Regions from separate parts of the Streptomyces sp. NPDC052101 genome, predicted to be linked through region 2. Evidence: riboswitches for the same ligand, from Rfam matches in the RefSeq annotation. Region 2 holds a riboswitch; the other holds the start of a gene.

Region 1 (7,652 bases), on a different contig from region 2:
GGAACGGGGTGCGGGCCGCCGCCATGTCGATCAGGCCGCGCTGCGGGATCTCCCACGCCGTGCGGTACAGCGCCCGCACCTCCTCGGGGATCCACGCGAAGTCCTGCACCGAGCCGTTAGAGTCGCGCAGCGCCTCGCGGGTGCGCGCGTCCCACACGCCGAGGTCCTTCAGGTCCTGCACCAGGTACGAGTTGACCTGCAGGAACTCACCCGACAGGGTCTCGCGCTTGAACAGGTTCGACACCTGCGGCTCGATGCACTCGTACACGCCCGCGATGGAGGCGATGGTGGCCGTCGGGGCGATGGCCAGGAGCAGCGAGTTGCGCAGGCCCGTGCCGGCGATGCGCCTGCGCAGGGCGTCCCACCGCTCGGGCCAGGTCAGCTCGACGCCGTAGTGGTCGGGGTGCAGCACACCCTGGGCCGTACGGGTCTTCTCCCAGGCCGGCAGCGGGCCGTTGCGCTCGGCGAGGTCGGCGGAGGCCTCGTACGCGGCGAGCATGATCCGCTCGGCGATCCGGGTGGACAGGGCCTTGGCCTCGGGCGAGTCGAAGGGCACACGCAGCTTGAAGAAGACGTCCTGCAGCCCCATCGCGCCGAGGCCCACGGGACGCCACTTGGCGTTGGACCGTCCCGCCTGCTCGGTCGGATAGAAGTTGATGTCCACGACGCGGTCGAGGAAGGTGACGGCGGTGCGGACGGTCTCGTCCAGCCGTTGCCAGTCGATGTCCCCGCCGGCCACGAAGGAACCGAGGTTCACCGAGCCCAGGTTGCAGACCGCGGTCTCCCCGTCGTCCGTGACCTCCAGGATCTCCGTGCAGAGGTTGGAGGAGTGGACCACATGGCCCGGCAGGGCCGTCTGGTTGGCGGTGCGGTTGGCGGCGTCCTTGAAGGTCATCCAGCCGTTGCCGGTCTGTGCGAGGGTGCGCATCATCCGGCCGTACAGCTCACGGGCCGGCAGGGTCTTCTTCGCGAGGCCCGCTGCCTCGGCCTTGCGGTAGGCGGCGTCGAACTCCTCGCCCCACAGGTCCACCAGCTCCGGCACGTCGGCGGGGGAGAAGAGCGACCACTGCCCGTCGGCGTTGACCCGACGCATGAACTCGTCCGGGATCCAGTGCGCGAGGTTCAGGTTGTGCGTACGGCGGGCGTCCTCACCGGTGTTGTCCCGCAGCTCCAGGAACTCCTCGATGTCGGAGTGCCAGGTCTCCAGGTAGACGGCCGCCGCTCCCTTGCGCCGGCCGCCCTGGTTCACGGCGGCCACCGAGGCGTCCAGGGTCTTCAGGAACGGGACGATGCCGTTGGAGTGCCCGTTGGTGCCGCGGATCAGCGAACCGCGGCTGCGGATCCGGGAGTACGACAGACCGATGCCGCCGGCGTGCTTCGAGAGCCGGGCCACCTGGTGGTAGCGGTCGTAGATGGAGTCCAGCTCGTCCAGCGGGGAGTCGAGGAGGTAGCAGGACGACATCTGCGGGTGCCGCGTGCCGGAGTTGAAGAGCGTGGGGGAGGACGGGAGGTAGTCGAGGCGGCTCATGAGCCCGTAGAGCGCCGCGACCTCGTCGACGGAGCGAGGGGTGTCGTCCTCGGCCAGGCCGCTCGCGACCCGCAGCATGAAGTGCTGGGGCGTCTCGATGACCTTGCGGGTGAAGGGGTGCCTCAGGAGGTAGCGGCTGTGCAGCGTGCGCAGGCCGAAGTAGCCGAAGCGGTCGTCGGCCGCCCGGTCGACCAGGGCGTCGAGGCGGGCCGCGTGCAGCCGCGCGAACTCCGCGGTGCGGTCGGCGATCAGGCCCTCGCGGTGGCCCACCGCGACGGACTCGGTGAAGGACGTCACGCCCTGCGAGGCGGCCTCGGCGCGGATGGAGGTGGTCAGCAGCCGGGCGGCCAGCTTCGAGTAGGCGGGGTCCTCGGAGATGAGCCCGGCGGCGGCCTCCGTGGCCAGCTCGCGCAGCTCCGACTCGTCCGCGCGCGCCGACCGGCCGCGCAGCGCGGCGGCGGCGACCCGGCCGGGGTCGGCGTCGGGGAGGTCGGCGGTCAGCTCGGTCAGGGTGCGCAGCAACGCGGCACCGGGACCGTCGGTGTCCAGGCCGCTGGCTGAAACCGGATCTGCTGGCGCGATGGTCACGTGGGGCTCTCCCTCGCTCGGCACGGGGGCCTTGCGGAGGGCAGGGGGCAGTCACGAGCGCACGCGGCGTCGCGTCCACCGGCCCACTCCACGAGGCCCGGACGTCAGGGCACACCGGCCGGACGGCCGGGTGCGCGCTGTCGGCAGGTCCTCGGACTGACACGAGCGTGCGGATGCACGCAAGTACACCGTTGCGGGACAGTTCCGGATTCGCACCGGATTCCCCTGCGGCGACAGCGAGGACGAGCATACATCTAGTGCCGGGCTGTCGTGTCACCCCCAGATGTTGTGTCGCACTGGTCTCAGAGCGTCAACTCATAGGTGAGCAGAGTGATGTCGGGCTGCCCGGGCAGCGGATTCCAGTCCCGCCCGGGAGTACGAACGAAGCCGAGGCGTTCGTAGATGCGGTGGGCCGCGTGCATGGTGCGCTTGGTCGACAGAACGATCCGTACGCAGCCGTCGACGGACCGCGCCCTGTCGACGCAGGCTCGCACGAGGCCCTCGCCGACTCCCCGGCCGCGCGCTGCCCGGTCGACGGCCAGCATCCGTATCTCGGCCTCTTCGGGGCGGGCGATGTCGGCCATGGGACCGCCCGACGGCACGAAGGTCACACCGCCGAGCGCCCTACCGTCCTCGACGGCGACCAGCACATCCGCGTCGGCGGCGCGCTTCGCCACGTCCCTCAGCTTGCCGAGGTACCAGTCGCTCTCCCCGAAGTCGAGGAGGCCGTCCCGGAGGTAGGCCTGGGCGGTGATCTTGCCCAGGGTCTCGTAGTCGTCGGGGGTCACCTGCCTGATCACGAAGTCCATGGCACCGAGTGTGCCGGACAGGCACGACAACGGGCCGCCGGATCAGCCTCCGACGGCCCGTGATCAGGACACCTCAGTGGCCGGCGCCCACCGGCAGCTCGGTCGTGACTCCAGGGTCGCCCACGTCCGCCGTGTAGTCCTCCGGCTTGGTCTCGTCGATGCCCTCGGGGGCGTTCGCGGCCTTCAGGACGAAGGTCAGGACCACCGTCACCGCGGCGTTCAGCACGAACGCGGTGAGGCCGATGTAGCCGATCTCGCCGATGCCGGGGATCTGCTTCGCCGAGCCGCCGAAGTGCTTCTGGGTCGGGGAAGCGACGCCGTACGCGGCGATGGTGCCGTACGCCATGCCGACCGCCCAGCCGGCGAGCAGCGCCCAGCGGTGGAACCAGCGGGTGAACAGGCCGCCGACCAGGGCCGGGAAGGTCTGCAGGATCCAGATGCCGCCCAGCAGCTGGAAGTTGATCGCGACCGTCTTGTCCATGGTGAGGACGAAGACCAGGGCGCCGACCTTCACCAGCAGCGAGACCAGCTTGGAGACCTGGGCCTCCTGCTTCGGCGTGGCGTCCGGCTTGATGAAGTCCCGGTAGATGTTGCGCGTGAAGAGGTTCGCCGCCGCGATCGACATGATCGCCGCCGGTACGAGGGCGCCGATGCCGATCGCCGCGAACGCCACGCCCGCGAACCAGTCCGGGAACATGTCCTCGAACAGCTGGGGAATCGCCAGCTGCCCGTTGGTGACCTTCACGCCGGCCGCGATCGCCATGAAGCCCAGCAGGGCCAGCAGGCCGAGCATCAGGGAGTACAGCGGCAGGATCGTGGTGTTGCGGCGGATCACGTCACGGCTCTTGGAGGAGAGGGTCGCGGTGATCGAGTGCGGGTACATGAACAGCGCGAGCGCGGAGCCCAGCGCCAGCGTGGCGTACGTCCACTGGCCCGCCTCCGGCGGCACGAGCGCGCCGCGCGGCTTGCCGGTCGCCGGGTTGACCTGGCTGAAGGCGTGGCCCGCCTTGGCGAAGATCTCGTCGAACCCGCCCAGCTTGATCGGGATGTAGATGATCGCCACCGCGATGACGATGTAGATCAGCGCGTCCTTCACGAACGCGATCAGGGCGGGGGCGCGCAGACCGGAGGAGTAGGTGTACGCGGCCAGCACACCGAAGGCGATGAGCAGCGGCAGGTCCCGTACGAACCAGTTGCTGGCGCTGTCCCCGCCGACCCCCATCACGTCCAGCACCGCCTGGATGCCGACGAGCTGGAGCGCGATGTACGGCATCGTCGCCAGGATGCCGGTCAGGGCCACCGCGAGCGACAGGCTCTTGGAGCCGAAGCGGCCGCGCACGAAGTCCGACGTCGTCACATAGCCGTGCTTGTGGGACACCGACCACAGGCGGGGCAGGAACGTGAAGATCAGCGGGTAGACGAGGATCGTGTACGGCACCGCGAAGAAGCCGGACGCGCCCGCCGCGTAGATCGCCGCCGGTACGGCGACGAAGGTGTACGCCGTGTACAGGTCGCCGCCGAGCAGGAACCAGGTGATCCAGGTCCCGAACGAGCGTCCGCCCAGGCCCCATTCGTCCAGCGAGTGCTCGTTCTCGGCCCTGCGCCAGCGTGCGGCGAGGAAGCCCATGACCGTGACGGCCAGGAAGAAGAAGATGAAGACGCCGAGCGCGACGCCGTTGACGCCGTTCTTCACCGCGCCTCACCGCCCTTCCGGGGGCCGCGGGCGCGCTGGTCGCGCTGCCACAGCTTGTACGCGGTCATGGTGAGCGCGGTGGAGATCAGCACCCAGAGCATCTGGTACCAGTAGAAGAACGGGATCCCGATGAACGCGGGGTCCGTCTTGGCGTAGGAGCCGACCCAGAGCATCGCCACGAAGGGCGCGACGAGACACAGGCCGATGATCACGCGGACCGGTGTCACCACCGGTGGTCTCACTTCAGGTGCTTCGGACATGCCACGGCTCTCCGTCCCCTCGCTGATCACCTGGGTAATGCGCAGGCAATCTAGGTGACGGTGTCGCGACAGCGGAAGACCTCGTCCGTATATCGGTATATCGATTCAGCGAACGCCACCGGCCCTGCCCGTCGCGGGACTTACTCGGTCGGCCGCTTCAGCCGCGCGACGAACTTGTAGCGGTCCCCCCGGTACACGGACCGCACCCACTCCACCGGCTTGCCCTCGCGGTCCAGGGAGTGGCGGGAGAGCATCAGCATCGGTAGGCCCACGTCGGTGCCGAGCAGGCCCGCCTCGCGGGGGGTGGCCAGCGAGGTCTCGATGGTCTCCTCGGCCTCGGCGAGATGGACGTCGTAGACCTCGGCGAGGGCGGTGTAGAGGGACGTGTACTTCACCAGGGAACGGCGCAGGGCCGGGAAGCGCTTGGCCGACAGATGGGTGGTCTCGATCGCCATCGGCTCGCCGTTGGCCATGCGCAGTCGCTCGATGCGCAGTACGCGCCCGCCGGCGCTGATGTCGAGCAGCCCGGCGAGCCGGTCGTCGGCGGTGATGTAGCCGATGTCCAGCAGCTGCGAGGTCGGCTCCAGGCCCTGGGCGCGCATGTCCTCGGTGTAGGAGGTGAGCTGGAGCGTCTGGGAGACCTTGGGCTTGGCGACGAAGGTGCCCTTGCCCTGGATGCGTTCGAGCCGGCCCTCCACGACCAGTTCCTGCAGGGCCTGGCGGACGGTGGTGCGGGAGGTGTCGAACTCGGCGGCCAGGGTGCGCTCGGGCGGGACCGGCGTGCCCGGAGCCTGCGTCTCCGTCATGTCGAGCAGGTGCTTCTTCAGGCGGTAGTACTTGGGCACGCGCGCCGTACGGACGGTCGTCCCGGCCTCGTTCTCCGCACTGCTGACGTCGGTGCTCATGCTCCGCCTTCCCGGCTCCGGATGCCGAAAGCGACCGACTGGCATCGGCCACGGCTCACATCGTGGCACGGCTTCGGGGCTCAGGAGTCCACCCGCACGCTCCGTGATCTCCTCTGTATACCGTTGCCACCAGGGTTGGTCTAGTCCATCTGGGACTAGATCCCCTGCCAGTCCGGCTTGTTGTCGTAGGTGTGGCGGAAGTAGTCGGCCAGCTTCAGCTTGGACGCGGCCGCCTCGTCGACGACCACCGTGGCGTGCCGGTGCAGCTGGAGCGCGGAGGCCGGGCAGACGGCCGCGACCGGTCCCTCGACGGTCGCCGCGACCGCGTCCGCCTTGCCCTCGCCCGTCGCCAGCAGCACCAGATGCCGGGCATCCAGGATGGTGCCGATGCCCTGGGTGACGACGTGGTGCGGCACCTGCTCGATGTCGCCGTCGAAGAAGCGGGCGTTGTCGACGCGGGTCTGCTCGGTCAGCGTCTTGATCCGGGTGCGCGAGGCGAGCGAGGAGCACGGCTCGTTGAACCCGATGTGCCCGTCGGTGCCGATCCCGAGCAGCTGCAGGTCCACCCCGCCGGCCTCGGCGAGCGCCCGGTCGTACGCCTCGCACGCCGCCTGGATGTCCTTTGCGGTGCCGTCGGGTCCGAGGAACGCGTCCATGCCGATGCCGAGCGGCTCCAGCACCTCCCGGCGCAGCACCGAGCGGTAGGACTCGGGGTGGTCGGCGGGCAGTCCTACGTATTCGTCCAGCTGGGCTATGCGGGCCCGCGTCACGTCCACGGCGCCGGAGCGCACCTTCGCGGTCAGCGCCTGGTAGATGGGCAGCGGGGTGGAGCCGGTGGCCACACCGAGCAGGGCGTCGGGCTTGCGTCGCAGCAGCTGGGCCATGGCCTCGGCGATCAGCTCGCCGCCCGCCTCGGCGTCCGGAACGATGACAACTTCCACGCTGGGCCTGCCGTTCTGAAGTGGGCTCTGTGCGTCTCTATGTGGTTTAGACCAATCTAGCAGAATCGGGTTCACGCGGCGCCCTTCCTTATTTCCCTAAGGGTCGCTATAAAATGGCTGCATGGTGAGCGGTCAGGACATGAGTACACGGGCCGGAGTCTCCAGGACGCGCGGCCGGCCGCGCTCCTTCGATCGGGCCACGGCGCTGGAGAAGGCGCTCATGGCCTTCTGGGAGCACGGCTACGAGGCCACCTCGGTCTCCGACCTCACCCGGATCATGGGCATCGGCGCCCCCAGCCTGTACGCGGCCTTCGGTGACAAGCGGACCCTGTTCGAGGAGGTCGTCCGGGTCTACACCGGTACGCACGGCGCCTTCGGGGACCGCGCGCTCGCCGAGGAGCCCACCGCCCGGGCCGCGATCGAGCGCACGCTGCGCGAGGCCGCCGCCGAGTACACCGACCCCGCGCACCCGTACGGCTGCCTGGTCGTGCACGCCGCCACCAACTGCACCAGCCCCGAGGTGGAGCGGCTGCTGCGCGAGCGGCGCAACGCGAGCATCGCCGCACTGGAATCCCGTATCAGGGCGGATGTAGCGGCCGGACTGCTCCCCTCCGGTACCGATGCCGCCGCCCTCGCCCGGCATGCCGGCGCCATGATCCAGGGCATGTCCCAGCAGGCGCGCGACGGAGCGAGCAGGGAGGAACTGGAGGCACTCGCGGAAATTGCCATGTCCATCTGGCCCCGTGGCTGACCGAGGCGGGCTAGGCTGCGTGGCATCGGGTGCCATCACTCGTACATGCCGACAAGGCCGTGGACACACCCTTGTGGTCTAGTCCACAATCAAAGTGAACAAGCCTCCGTCTTCCCCGCACAGGAAGGCGGATCGAGGAACCGGCGCTCTCTGCCCTGACTGCCCCGGCTCCTCGAC
Region 2 (7,652 bases):
GACCCGGTCAACATGTGCGCCGATCTGGAGGTCTGGGTCGGGGAACTGTGCGATCTGGGGCTGCTCGCGACGGAACCCCACGACACCGGGGAGTACCGCGAACACCGGGGATGACGGGCAGTCACATCCCTTTCCGCACCATGCGTTCCACGCACGGCACCCCTGACCTGATCCGCGGCGACCCGGACGGCAGGACCGCCAGGACGAGCCCGCCCTGCTGGACCTCGGCGAACTGGCCGACCTCGTGACAGAGGAGTTGCGCCCGTGGCTCGACCGGCCGGTGACACTCTTCGGACACAGCATGGGGGCGGTGCCGGCCTTCGAAGTGGCCACGCGGCTGGAACGGGAAGGGCGGGCGCCCACCGCGCTGTTCGCCTCCGGTCGACGCGCGCCGTCGACCTTCCGCGACGAACGTGCGCACCTCATGGACGCCGACAGCCTGATCGCCGACCTCAAGCGGCGAAACGGCACGGACACTCTATTCCTGGACGACGAGGACGTGCTGCGGATGATCCTGCCGGCGATGCGCGCGGACTACACCGCGGTGGATACCTACCGCTACCAGCCACGCCCACCGCTCGGCTGCCCCGTCCACGCGCTGACCGCCCCCGGCAGCCACTTCTTCCTCAACGAGCACGCGAGGGCCGTACAGGACGAGATCCGCAGGCGCCTCGCACGGCTGTAGCCGTACCCGCACCGGCGACGACCGGGCCGGGGGACGCGAGTGGCAGCCGCCCCTTCGAGGGAACGGCGGCCGCTGGACGTCACCATGACCGGGCGAGGCGCCAGGCAGCCCGGCAGAGGGTCATGTACCGAGGTTCATTTGCCCGCCTTGTTCACCGCCCCCGCATCCACCCGCAGCTGAGTGCCCGTCACATAGCGTGACTCGTCGGAGGCGAGGCAGGTGATGGCGTGCGACACGTCGATCGGCTGCACGTACGGGATCGGCATCGAGTTGACGTACTGGACGAGGGTCTGTTTGGCGAAGGCGTAGGCGGAGCCGCCGGGGCCCATCGCGCCGGGGCTGCCGTACGTCGATATCAGCCCCGCGGCCACGGACGTCGGCCTCCCTCGTGAACGCCCGGCGACCCGGCCTTCTCGACCAGCCGGGCCGTCTCCTTGAGGTCCTCCTCGGTCGACAGCGGGTACGGTACTGCCTCCAGGTCCTCGCACAGGTCGATCGCGATGATGTCGGCGCCCTCCTCGGCCAGCCGTACCGCGTGACTGCGCCCCTGTCCGCGTGCCGCACCTATGTTGACGACGACCTTGCATGAGACGTGAATTCGTCCCTTCACCCCTAACCCGGCTGCCCCGGGCTCTTTAGGGGGCCTCCCCTACTCCACGGAGCTGCCCCATGAGGCAGACTTGACCTGGAGAGGACCCGGCGTCCTCACAGGAACTACTGGTCTGTCTTCAGTGGCAGGGTGTTGGCCGGGCAGTGGGCCCGGCGGTTGAGGGGTTGATGGCATGGTTGCGGGTCGTGTGGTGCGGTTCGACGGTATGCGGGGTTATGGCTTCATCGCTCCCGACCATGGCGGGGAGGATGTCTTCCTGCATGTGAACGACCTGCTCATTCCTGAGCAGTATGTGCGCACCGGTCTGGCCGTGGTGTTCGAGGTCGAAGAGGGCGACCGCGGCCTCAAGGCGTCGTCGGTCCGTCTCGCCGACGGCGCAGACGTCAAGCCGGTCTCTCCGGCACCCCTTGTCGGCTCGGCCTCCGTCCCGGCGAGGCACCCGGACGGTGACGAGCCGCTGTGTGACGTGCTGAGCGCGGAAGAATTCGTGCACGAGGTGACCGAGGCGCTCCTGTCGGCCGCGCCGTCCCTCACCGGGGCCGAGATCGTGCAGGTCCGCCAGGGGCTGCTGCAGTTCGGCAAGAACCACGGATGGATCGAGGGCTGAGCGTCGGCCGGACCGAAGGCGGGGCGTCGGCTGACTCGAAAGCCGAGCGTCTGAGAAGCACGTGGTCGTCTCCGTCGCGCAGCCGTGCGGCGCGACGGAGACGACCAGTCCTCACCGCCCGAGTTCCGCGTCGAGTATGTCGAACAGCTCCTCCGTGCCGGCCTCCACGAGGTCCTCGTCCATGACCGCCTCCTCCGTCTCGAACAGCAACTCGCGCAGATAGGCCGCGAAGGCGGCTGCGGACGGGTGGTCGAAGACCAGCATCGGCACCAGGTTCCGGCCGGCCATCGCGGGTCCATGGCCAGGGCCTCGTTCGGGCTGATCCCGAAGAAGCCGGGATCGAACTCCGCGGCGTCGTGCAGGAATCCGCCTTCTCGGATGTAAGTCTTTCCCGGTTTCCCCGGCTCCGGGTCGTACAGCCCGTCGATGTCCCAGCCGCGATCCGTGGGGAACCCGGATATGGCGTCGACTCCTTCAGCGACCAGGCTCCAGAGGTCCTCCGGCGACTGCACTCCGCCCGGATAGCGGCAAGCCATCCCTACGATGGCGATCGATTCGTCGTCCGGCTTCCGTGCCGCCTCGTCCAGGCATCGGCGAGCGTCGCGCAGCTCGGCCAGCGTTCGCTTGAGGTACTCGACGAGCCTCTGCTCGTTGCTCGTGCTCACCGACTGACATCCCCTTCGGTGCGATGCGGCCTGGGATCACGTGACGTGGATGTGCTGCAGGGTTGGTGTGGCGCGAGCCATGACGCGGAGACCCTATGGAGAACACCCGCTCGGCCCAGATCCCCTACGAGCCCCTAAAGAGGTTCCCGGCACCCTTGTCCCGGGTCGCCGACGACGTCACGGCGGTCAGGCGCCGTTCGGTTCACCGTCCTGGGGCGTGCAGTGCTCCAGCAGCGCGGAGATCGGGCCGTCGACGAGCCGGTAGCGGACGATCCGGCCGTCCCTCTCCCCCTCCACGATGCCGGCGGTCCGCAGGAGACGCAGGGCCTGGGACACGGCGGTGTCCCTCATCCCGGTGGCCAGGGCGAGGTCGGTGACGGCGATGGGGCCGGCCTCGTGCAGGGCGAGCAGCAAGGCAAGACGTCCGGGGTCGGAGAGCAGGGAGAAGCGCTCGGCGAGGGCACGTACGCGCTCGGGCTCGCCGACGGCGGCGATGGCGTCGCAGACCCGGTGGCCGTCGATGGTGCGTTGCCCGGCGCGTTCCGCGGGGACGAGATGCATGGGCTCATCATGGCAGCCGTCGACGCTCGCCTCCATACCTGCTCAGTTGTGCAGGTTTGCAGCCATGACCTGCGGCCTTCTAAGGTGGGCGGGCCGTGGTGTTCGGGAAGACCGGTGCCGGCCCCCCAGGGGCTCAGTCCGGAGCGGCCCTCGCCACTGTGATCGGGGAGTTCCCGCCCCACGTATGCCACTGGCCTCATGGCCGGGAAGGCTGGGGCGGGCGCGTCGACCCGTCAGCCAGGAGACCAGCCACGGCATCACGAAGTTGATCCACGAGGTGCTGGAGCGTGACCGTATGACCGCGTCCCCAGGCGTGCCCGAGGCCGCCGCCGTCAAGTCCTTCCGCTGGCGACGCGAGGACACCGTCCGGACCGCCGGGTTGCTGGCCGTGATCGTCGCGCTGCACGTGGCCGCCTTCGGCATCCTCTTCCTGCTCGTGGTCCCGCATCACTATGAGGTCGGCAGCAAGGCGTTCGGGGTGGGCCTCGGCATCACGGCGTACACCCTCGGTATGCGGCATGCCTTCGACGCCGACCACATCGCCGCGATCGACAACACCACCCGCAAGCTGATGGCCGACGGCCAGCGGCCGGTCTCCGTGGGCTTCTGGTTCGCGCTCGGGCACTCCAGTGTGGTGGTGCTGCTGGCGGCGCTGGTCGTCGGGGGTGCGAAGCTCGCCGGCACCCTGATGAACGAGGGATCCCGCACCCATCAGGTCCTCGGCACCATCGGCACCACGGTCTCCGGGGGCTTTCTGTACCTCATCGCCGCCCTGAACCTCGTGGCGCTGTTCGGCATCGTCCGTGTCTTCAAGGCGATGCGGGCCGGACGGTACGACGAGGCGGAGCTGGAGGCGCACCTCGACTCACGCGGCTTCATGAACCGCCTCCTGGGGCGGCTCACCAAGTCCATCCGCCGTCCCGGCCAGATGTTCCCGCTGGGGTTCCTGTTCGGGATCGGTTTCGACACCACGACCGAGGTCCTGCTCCTCGCGCTGGCCGGCAACGGGGCCGCCGCCGGCCTCCCCTGGTACGCGATCCTCTGCCTGCCCCTGCTCTTCGCGGCGGGCATGAGCCTGTTCGACACCCTCGACGGCACGTTCATGAACTTCGCCTACCAGTGGGCGTTCTCGAACCCCGTTCGCAAGGTGTTCTACAACCTCACGATCACCGGCCTGTCCATCTCGGTGGCCTTCTTCGTCGGCACGATCGAACTGGTCGGCGTTCTGCACGACAAGCTCGGCCTGGAGGACGCTGTCACCGGCTGGATCGCCGCCCTGGATCTGGACAACGTCGGCTATGTCATCGTCGGACTGTTCGTGGTGGTCTGGGCCGTGGCGATCGCCTACTGGCGTCTGGCCAAGGTCGAGGAGCGCTGGAACGCCCGTGCCATGGACGCCGGCTGACGGCTTCCAGGGCGCGCCGGGGCGGTCCACCAGCACTGAGCCGAGATACCGAAACACAGGGTGAGTTCTCGGAAACACCGCGTTCACGACGGCGGGAACCGACGGTAACAACCGCTTCCTAGCGTGACCGGCCATGGGATCGGAGTCCTATCCCCGGCCGCACGCGACTCATGACGGTCCGTCGGTTCCCCCGTCCTGTCGATGACGCCAAGCGGGGCTCCTTCTTTCGTGCCGAAACACGAAGCACGAAGAACGAAGGACGACGCACCACGCACGAAGTGCCCGCACCAGCGTCATCGGGAGGCGCGACATGAGCACCACCGGGTCACGGCCGCAGACGGCGGCTGCGGCGAAGACCGCTGAGAACCAGGCGGCCAGGGAGACCCTGGAGGACTACACCCTCCGTTTCGCGCCCCGCAGTTACCGCCGCTGGACCCCCATGGTCGTGGCGACGACCGCACTCGGCGGCATCGCCTACATGGCCGACTTCTCCATCGGCGCCGGCATAGGCCTGGCCCACGGGACCGGCAACGCGCTCGTGGCGATCGCCGTGGCCGCCGTCGTCATCTTCGTCACCGGTCTCCCTCTCGCCTACTACGGCGCCCGCTACAACATCGACCTCGACCTGATCACCCGGGGCTCCGGCTTCGGCTACTACGGTTCGGTCCTCACCAGCGTCATCTTCGCCAGCTTCACCTTCATCTTCTTCGCCCTCGAAGGCTCGATCATGGCCCAGGGCCTCAAGCTCGGCCTCGGACTGCCGCTGTGGCTGGGCTACCTGGCCTCCACGCTCATGGTCATCCCCCTGGTGATCTACGGCATGAGGGCGCTCAGCAAGCTCCAGGTGTGGACGACCCCGATCTGGCTGCTGCTGATGGTCGGCCCGCTGGTCTACCTGGTCTCCACCGACCCCGGCACGGTCGACCGCTTCCTCGGCTACGCCGGCACCGACGGCGACGGCGGCGTCGACACCGCCTCCGTCCTGCTCGGCGCCGGGGTGTGCCTCTCCCTCATCGCGCAGATCGGCGAGCAGATCGACTACCTGCGGTTCATGCCGCCCAAGTCCGAGGCGAACAAGCGCAGTTGGTGGACCGCCGTGGTCATGGCCGGCCCCGGCTGGGTGGTGCTCGGCGCGCTGAAGCAGGCCATCGGTGTGTTTCTCGCCGTCTACATCCTCGCCAAGGTCGGCCCGGCCGCCGCGACCGAGCCGATCCAGCAGTTCCGCGGCGCCTTCGATGCGATGATGCCGTCCTGGATGGTCATCCCGCTGGCCGTGGCCCTGGTGGTCATCAGCCAGATCAAGATCAACGTGACGAACGCGTACTCCGGTTCGCTGGCCTGGACGAACTCCTTCACACGGGTCACCAGGCACTATCCGGGCCGCATGGTGTTCGTCCTGGTCAACCTGGGTTTCGCGCTCGCCCTGATGGAAGCCGACATGTTCAGCTTCCTCAACGACATCCTGGGCTTCTACTCGAACTGCGCGATCGCCTGGGTGGTCACCGTCGCCACGGACATCGGCATCAACAAGTACGTCCTGAAGCTGTCCCCGCTCCAGCCGGAGTTCCGCCGCGGCATGCTCCACGCCGTCAACCCGGTCGGGGTCGTGGCCTTCGTCGCCGCCTCCGGCCTGTCGATCGCCCTGTACTTCCATCTGCTGGGCGACACCCTCCAGCCGTACTCCCCCGTCGCCGCGGCGGTGATCGCCTTCGCCGTGACCCCGCTGATGGCGATCGTCACCAAGGGCAGGTACTACCTCCGCCGCGCCGACGACGGCATCGATGAGCCCCTGCTGGACGCGGACGGCAGCCCGAGCGCTCTCACCCTCGACTGTCATGTCTGCCACCAGCCGTACGAGCGCCCGGACCTGACCGCCTGCGTCACCCACGGCGCGCTGGTCTGCTCCCTGTGCCTGAGCACCGATAAGACCAGCGACCATGTGCTGCCGGCCACCGCGTAGCGGTGCCCGGTCCCTTCCGTCAGCCGGTGCCCGGGCGGACCACGACGGCCAGGGCTTTGATCCGCCCGCTGTGCCGGAAGTGCAGGACGAACGGCACGAGGTCGCCCGCGTGCCACGTCCCGCGCACCGCCACCATCACATCGAGGCCCTGCGGTGACATCGCCACGGTGCCGCCCGCCGGGACGGTGACGGAGTCCACCGCGCGCATGGTCCCGGTGTTGCGGTTCGTCGTCGTGTTGCGGCCGAGCATCGCCGCGTCGGTGGCGGTCGAGGTCACACCCGTCAACTCGTCGTCGGTGCCGCCCGCGTTGGAGATCCGGAAGAAGGCGGCGGATTCCGTGCTGTTCCCGTACGGCAGCAGCACCCGTCCGGACGTCACGTCGACGCGTGCGGGGCTGCCCGCCGCCCCGGCCGCGGTCCAGGCGGCCAGAGTGCCGAGCGCGAGCACGCATGCCGCCACGGGGGCGAGCGCGGCGCGGAGTGCCTCGCCCAGCCGGCGGCGGGAGGGCAGCCACACGGCCGGTGCCGTCACGACGCACCTCCCAGCCGCTGCGGCCGCCCCGGCTGCCAGGTGCGCAACCGCAGGCTGTTGCCGACGACGAGCACCGAACTCGCCGACATCGCGGCTGCCGCGAGCATCGGATTGAGCAGGCCCACGGCGGCGAGCGGCACGGTGAGGGCGTTGTAGCCGAACGCCCAGAGAAGGTTGGCGCGGATCGTGCCGAGGGTCCGGCGGGCCAGTCGGACCGCGTCCGCGACGGCCTCGATGTCCCCGCGGACGAGGGTCACATCGGCGGCTCCGATGGCCACGTCCGTGCCGCTGCCCATGGCGATCCCGAGGTCGGCACCGGCCAGCGCGGCCGCGTCGTTCACTCCGTCACCGATCACCGCGACGCGACACCCCCGCTCCCTCAGCTCCCGTACGAGATCGGCCTTGTCCTCGGGCGTACACCGGGCCCGTACGTCGTCGATGCCCAGTTCGGCGGCGACGGCACGGGCCGTCTCCGCGCGGTCGCCCGTGGCCAGCACCGGCCGCACACCGAGGCGCCGCAACCGGTCCACGGCACGGTAACTGCCCGGCCGTACGAGGTCCCCGACCGCGATCAGCGCCTCGGGCCGACCGTCCACGAGGACCAGAACCGGGGTGTGCCGGGCCGTC

Evidence for each region. Region 2 has a riboswitch for cobalamin ahead of AB0L75_RS30380 (HoxN/HupN/NixA family nickel/cobalt transporter). Riboswitches for the same ligand answer to the same signal wherever they lie in the genome.
Region 1: linked by a shared signal. The riboswitch ahead of AB0L75_RS25940 (ribonucleoside-diphosphate reductase subunit alpha) and the one ahead of AB0L75_RS30380 (HoxN/HupN/NixA family nickel/cobalt transporter) in region 2 are both predicted to bind cobalamin.

The regions. Positions count from the first base shown of each region.
Region 1 is NZ_JBFAWH010000015.1:92,890-100,541, reverse strand. Features, by position in the region: gene AB0L75_RS25940 (ribonucleoside-diphosphate reductase subunit alpha) at 1-2,116, opposite strand, end outside; cobalamin riboswitch at 2,241-2,383, opposite strand; gene AB0L75_RS25935 (GNAT family N-acetyltransferase) at 2,419-2,925, opposite strand; gene mctP (monocarboxylate uptake permease MctP) at 2,999-4,618, opposite strand; gene AB0L75_RS25925 (DUF3311 domain-containing protein) at 4,615-4,878, opposite strand; gene AB0L75_RS25920 (GntR family transcriptional regulator) at 5,019-5,783, opposite strand; gene nagB (glucosamine-6-phosphate deaminase) at 5,939-6,724, opposite strand; gene AB0L75_RS25910 (TetR/AcrR family transcriptional regulator) at 6,846-7,475, shown strand.
Region 2 is NZ_JBFAWH010000020.1:63,964-71,615, forward strand. Features, by position in the region: gene AB0L75_RS30340 (PqqD family protein) at 1-114, shown strand, start outside; partial or broken gene AB0L75_RS30345 (alpha/beta fold hydrolase) at 188-685, shown strand; gene AB0L75_RS30350 (SDR family oxidoreductase) at 820-1,056, opposite strand; gene AB0L75_RS30355 (hypothetical protein) at 1,041-1,295, opposite strand; gene AB0L75_RS30360 (cold shock domain-containing protein) at 1,468-1,902, shown strand; gene AB0L75_RS30365 (hypothetical protein) at 2,014-2,190, opposite strand; partial or broken gene AB0L75_RS30370 (beta-ketoacyl synthase N-terminal-like domain-containing protein) at 2,190-2,567, opposite strand; gene AB0L75_RS30375 (metalloregulator ArsR/SmtB family transcription factor) at 2,754-3,128, opposite strand; cobalamin riboswitch at 3,208-3,397, shown strand; gene AB0L75_RS30380 (HoxN/HupN/NixA family nickel/cobalt transporter) at 3,424-4,533, shown strand; gene AB0L75_RS30385 (allantoin permease) at 4,844-6,493, shown strand; gene AB0L75_RS30390 (copper chaperone PCu(A)C) at 6,513-7,025, opposite strand; gene AB0L75_RS30395 (heavy metal translocating P-type ATPase) at 7,022-7,652, opposite strand, start outside.